DNA from 2 places in the Bacillus cereus group sp. MYBK79-1 genome. Region 1 is predicted to be linked to the other one. Evidence: riboswitches for the same ligand, from Rfam matches in the RefSeq annotation. Region 1 holds a riboswitch; the other holds the start of a gene.

Region 1 (3,193 bases):
GCTGTGAACCATTAGAAACGAATGCTTTTTGTACGTAACCTGTTTTGCCATTATGTAAAATTTTATACCAATCGCCTTGTTCTTCTTGAATGGTAACGAATTTTCCATTTGGTAATACATCTAAAATTGAAGATTCTAAATTAGGTTCAGATCGAACATTTAATGCATTGGCATTAACGATATATTGATTATTAGATTGAAGTTTGTTTTTTAGTAGAATAGAATCTTTTTGTACGTAACCTACTTTATTATTAACAGATACTTTATACCAACCATTAGTTGTTTCAAGTATGTTCACCTTCGTATTAAAGCGAATTGTATCAATTGATGAGCTATTTGCGTTATCTTTTGTATGTAAGGCTACCTGATCGACTTTTACATATCCAGTTTTCACATTAGATAATTGTTCAGCGTTGGCTGTTTGTACATTTGTTTCTCCCATAGAAGGAAGTAAAGAAGCAATTGCGACAGTAGTTGCTGTTAAAGCAGTAGCTTTCATATTCATATAATAGAGACCTCCTCTAGTTGTATAGTTGTAATTTTATTATAGTATAAAGATATAATATAGTGGGTTTATTCACATAAATGTAATATGAAATCAATATAAAAATAAATTTTTTGAGGATAATGATTCCTTTTTACCTAATTAATTAGGATAATAATTTCTAACATAGAATATAAGTATTATATAGCTTTGTTATTTTGTTGATAATTGAGAAAATTAAAACAGTTGATGATGTCTTATTACGGTGTTATACTGACAGTGTTAATTTCATAGTTTGCTAGGAGAGCTGGTGTTGCCAGCTGAGAGTAGGCCGTAAGCCTTTGATCCTTTTCATTACCTGATCTAGATTATGCTAGCGTAGGGAAGCAATTCGGACACTAATAATGAGTCCCCGTTTCTTTGCGTATAGAAACGGGGCTTTTTTATTTGAAAATTTCATATTGAACCACTAGGGGTGCTTGTTGTGCTGAGAGAGGAATAATCCTTAACCCTTACAGACCTGATCTAGGTAATACTAGCGAAGGGAAGTGGAGCAACGAATAAATTATAATTTTGTTTGCTGTAACCACTTCTTATTTAGAAGTGGTTTTTTATTTATATACACATACCGGAAGGGGATAGGGAAATGAAATTTTGCGATAGATTATTAGAAACTGTACAACCAGTTTGGGAGATGAGTCATAATCATCCGTTTGTAGTAGGTATGGGGGATGGCACGTTAGAAAAAGATAAGTTTCAGTATTATATTATTCAAGATTATTTATATTTGTTAGATTATGCAAAGCTATATGCGATTGGTGTTGTAAAGGCAACGAATCCACAAGTAATGGGGAAATTCGCTGAACAAATTGATGGAATATTAAATGGAGAAATGACGATCCATAAACAGTATGCAAAAAGACTTGGAATTTCTATAGAGGAGATAGAGTCAGCAAAACCATCTGCTAAAAATTTAGCTTATACAAATTACATGATGTCTGTATCTCAAAATGGCACACTTGCGGAATTAATAGCAGCACTTCTTCCATGTATGTGGAGCTATTGGGAAATTGGAAAGCGTTTAAATGATATTCCTGGAGCAAGAGATCATGAGTTTTTTGGTGAGTGGATTCAAGGATATAGTTCTGAAGAATACGGTAACCTTTGTATTTGGTTAATAGATTTATTAAATGAAATGGCAGTTGGAAAGTCTGACAAAGAGCTAGATCGATTAGAGGAGATTTTCCTATATTCCAGTCGATTTGAATATTTATTCTGGGATATGTCCTACCGTAAGGAGATGTGGGGATTTGAGGAGCAAGAACATACTACAGTTTCATAATGTTTCTTTTCATTATGATGAGAAACCAATCATCAATGAATTAAATGCTTCTATACAAGATAAAGAGTTTGTAAGTATTATCGGACCGAGTGGATGCGGGAAAAGTACTTTATTTCGCCTTATTACAGGTTTAGAAGAAGCAAGTACTGGTCAGATAGAGCTGACAGAAACGAAGAGCCATCCTGTAGGGTATATGCCCCAAAAAGATATGCTCCTGCCGTGGAGAACGATTATTGAGAATGCTGCTCTGCCGCTAGAGTGCCAAGGTGTACAGAAGAAAGAAGCACAAATAAAGGCAAAGGAACTGCTACATAAATTTGGATTACAAGGGTATGAGACTAAATATCCGAAAGATTTATCTGGTGGTATGAGGCAACGCGTATCCTTTATCCGAACTTTATTAACAGGCGGGGAGATATTGCTGTTAGATGAACCGTTTAGCGCGCTAGATGCTTTAACGAAGGCATCTTTGCAAGAATGGTTGTTTGAACAATGGAAAGAGTGGGAAAAAACAATTTTGTTTATCACTCATGATGTGGAAGAAGCATTATTTCTTTCTAATCGAATTTTCGTTGTAGAAAATCAACCGATAACTACTTTAACCGAGAGGATTGTACCGCTTGATTGTAACCGGACAAGAAAAGATTTATATAAGCCGGAAGTGTTAGCGCTGAAAGATGAGCTTCTTAGTATGTTACAAAGGCAGGTACTCGTATGATGAACCGGTTGAAGGAGTTATTACCTGCTCTTACACTTTCTAGTATTTTACTTGCCCTTTGGGAAGTAGGGGCAAGAATTGTAGATGAAATGTACATTTTACCGTCACCGTCTGCAATTGTAGTGAAGATATGGAAACTAAAAGATATATTATTTACGGTTCATTTACCGGCAACCTTATCCGTCGTTTTAATAGGGGTGGCTATTTCTATCGTACTTGGGGTAGGGCTAGCGATGTTAATGAATGCGAGTAATTGGATGGAGAGAGCATTTTATCCATTATTAGTCGCTTCACAAACAATTCCTATTACAGCACTTGCTCCGCTTTTCGTTTTATGGTTTGGATATACAATTTGGAGTAAGGTCGTTGTTACGGTTTTAATTACGTTTTTCCCAATTGCGGTCAATACGTATGATGGACTACGCAGTACGAAAAAAGAATGGGAGGAGCTCTTAGTTACGTATGGAGCAACGAAAAAAGATGTTTTTCTTAAATTAAAGTTGCCATCTGCTCTTCCTTATTTTTTCTCAGCTTTAAAAATTGCAGTTCCGCTTAGTGTGATTGGAGCAGCAATTGGTGAATGGCTCGGTGCACAAGCTGGGCTAGGATATTTCAGTAAAAGAATGATGACGCAGTTAGACGGAGCAGG
Region 2 (3,193 bases), on a different contig from region 1:
TAGCAAATGTTGTTGAAGTAAGGCCGGGAGAATATTATAAACAACCAGATCTTTGGATGGAAGCATATGATAAAGTAATGAACACAAAAAAAGCAAACATGACAGTAGTATATGAAGATGCATTAGGAACATGGGTAACGATATTAGAGCCAATTAAAGATGGAGACGGAAATATTGTGGCAATTGTTGCAGCCGATGTAGATGCCTCTATTGTTCCTATTACAAAGGAAAGATTCATTATACAAGGTTTAATGTTTATTTGTATTTCTGTTCTAATTGCCACTGTTATTCAATTCTTAATCGTACGTAACGCACTTGCTCCATTGCGAGATTTACGTGAAGGATTGCGTAAAGTCGGTGAAGGTGATTTAAGTATTAAATTAGAGGAAAGACCAGATGATATTGGTATTATTAATGCATATTTTAATAATACCATCGAGAAGTTTAAAGGAATTATAGATAAAGTGAAGCAGACAGCAGAACAGGTTTCCTCATCTTCACAAGAATTGTCAGTGAGTACGAAAGAGAATAGTATGGCAGTTCAAGAAATCGTAAGTTCTATGGTTGGATTAAGAGCTGGCGCTCAATCACAAGAAACGTCAGTACCACAGTATTTAGGTATTGTATGTGAAATGGAAGATAAGATGGAAGAGATAAAGAATGCTGCAGAACAAATGGCGAAAGAGTCTGAAGGTACGAAGCATCATTCAGTAAAAGGAAATGGTGTTATTAAACAGGCGATTAATCAAATGAATATAATACAAAATGCAGTACAAGATTTATCTTCTATCATTCATTCTTTGGAAACAAGATCAAAAGAAATTAGAGATATTGTCAATGTAATTACAGGTATTTCAAATCAAACGAATTCGCTAGCTTTACATGCTTCTATTGAAGCTTCACGTACTGATGCAAGCGGAAAGGGATTTGAAGCTGTTGCTGATGAAGTGCGTAAATTAGCAGAGCAGACGGAAGCATCAGCAAAAGATATAGCGAAATTAATAGGGGAAACACAAGCTGAAACGGAAGAAGCTGTTGCTTCAATGCAAAAAGCTTCAAAAGAAGTAGGATCTGGAATGAAACTTGTTGAAAGTAGTGGTACTTTCTTTGAAAAAATTTCAAAATCAGCACAATCTGTTACAAATCAAGTTAGAGTTGTTTCTAGCAATTCAAGTGATATATTGCAAAATAGCCAAAATATAGTTCGTGTTGTAAATGAACTATCGCTTATCGCAAACACGTATGCGAATAGTAGTAGTAATATTGAAGAAAGTATGAAAGAACAGGAAATGTCTGTACAAGATATTGCTGAATTAGCTAGTTCTTTAAGCTGGCTTTCACAGGAGTTACAAGAGTTAATTGGGGAATTCAAAAGTTAAATGAAATGATTATACACGCTTTTGTTTGTTCAATAAAATAAATCATGCTACAATGAAAACGAATTAAGGACCGGGGAGCCAATTGGCTGAGAGGATGTAAGTATACATCGACCCTCAACCTGATCTGGATAATGCCAGCGTAGGGAGTTACTTAAAGTGATGTAGCATATGTTATTCTATAATAACTTGCATACAAGGCTTTCCTACGCAGTAGGAAAGCCTTTTCTTGTTTTAACATTTTATTTTATAAGGGGGATTTTACTATGTCACAACAAGTTACAATTTCATTTTCAGTAGTACCACAAGCGAAGAATAAAGATGTGTATTCTGTTGTCGATAAAGCAATTGAAGTTGTACAACAATCGGGAGTTCGTTATGAAGTAGGGGCAATGGAAACAACGCTGGAAGGAGAATTAGATGTACTTCTTGACGTCATTAAACGTGCGCAACAAGCTTGTGTGGATGCTGGAGCAGAAGAAGTGATTACTTCTATTAAAATCCATTATCGTCCAAGCACTGGTGTAACGATAGATGAAAAGGTTTGGAAGTACCGTGATGAATATGCAAAACCAGAAGCAATCTAAAATAATTACAACAATTTGGCTTATCCTTCTCATTGCAATATGGGAAGGATCTGTTTCATTATTTAAAATTGAACCGTGGATTTTGCCGAAGCCTTCTGCCATTGTTCAAGAATTAATTGGAATGAAAGATTTACTATTACCGAATACGATGCAAACGTTACAAGAGGTTCTAATCGGACTGTTCTTTGCGATTTTAATTGGGACAAGTATTGCAATTATTATGGACGTTATCCCTTTATTTCGTATTTTAATAAATCCGTTGCTTGTTATTTCGCAAACGATTCCAATCGTTGTACTTGCACCGTTATTTATTATTTGGTTTGGATATGGAATGCTACCGAAAGTAATGGTAGTCATACTCGTTTGTTTCTTCCCGATTGCGCTTAGCATTTTAGAAGGTTTTCAAACGGTAGATAAAAATATGTTGAAGTTGTTGCAAACGATGAAGGCAACGAAATGGCAAGTTTACCAGAAAGTAAAGTTTCCCGCAGTGCTTCCATACTTTTTCTCAGGTTTAAAAATTGCAGTTACATATAGCGTAATGGGAGCAATTATTGGAGAATGGCTCGGTGCAAGCGAAGGATTAGGAGTTATGCTTACAAGGGCTACAAAATCCTTTTTAACAGCCCGAGTATTTGGCGTGGCAGCAATTATTGTTATGGTGACATTATGCCTGTATTTTATCGTAGAGTTTATGGCAAGAATAACAGCACCATGGATATATAGAAAGGACGGCAGAAAATGAAAAAAGGTTTAAAAGTTATGTTGGCTGCCTTATTAGCAGTAGGTGTGGCTGGATGTAATCCGGCGAAGAAAGAAGAAAGTGCAAGTAAAGATCAAAAAGTAAAAGTAGTATTAGATTGGTTTCCGAATACGAATCATACTGGTTTATATGTAGCGCAAGCGAACGAGTATTATAAAAAGCAAGGATTAGATGTAGAAATTATTCAGCCAGGTGATAATGTGACAGCGGAGCAAATGATAGCTTCAGGAAAAGCTGACTTCGCAATAAGCGCACAAGAAAATGTAACGTTGGCTCGTGTGGAAGGTATACCTGTTGTATCTGTAGGAGCGATTATTCAGCATAACACTTCAGCTTTTGCATCGCTTAAGAAAGATAATATGACGTCACCAAAAGATTTTGAAGGTAAACGTTACGGAGGCTGGGGAGGACCAGCAGAAGAAGCAACGTTGAAGACAATTATGGAGAAACATAAAGCTGATTTTAAT

The links. Region 1 has a riboswitch for thiamine pyrophosphate ahead of tenA (thiaminase II). Riboswitches for the same ligand answer to the same signal wherever they lie in the genome.
Positions count from the first base shown of each region.
Region 2: another riboswitch for thiamine pyrophosphate. It lies ahead of ACTFOB_RS18595 (MTH1187 family thiamine-binding protein); the one in region 1 lies ahead of tenA (thiaminase II).

Region 1 covers NZ_JBQAEO010000003.1:5,151-8,343, forward strand. The annotation lists gene ACTFOB_RS06865 (SH3 domain-containing protein) at 1-505, opposite strand, end outside; TPP riboswitch at 775-886, shown strand; TPP riboswitch at 946-1,048, shown strand; gene tenA (thiaminase II) at 1,131-1,826, shown strand; gene ACTFOB_RS06875 (ABC transporter ATP-binding protein) at 1,795-2,544, shown strand; gene ACTFOB_RS06880 (ABC transporter permease) at 2,544-3,193, shown strand, end outside.
Region 2 covers NZ_JBQAEO010000012.1:41,369-44,561, forward strand. The annotation lists gene ACTFOB_RS18590 (methyl-accepting chemotaxis protein) at 1-1,379, shown strand, start outside; TPP riboswitch at 1,441-1,542, shown strand; gene ACTFOB_RS18595 (MTH1187 family thiamine-binding protein) at 1,643-1,963, shown strand; gene ACTFOB_RS18600 (ABC transporter permease) at 1,935-2,708, shown strand; gene ACTFOB_RS18605 (ABC transporter substrate-binding protein) at 2,705-3,193, shown strand, end outside.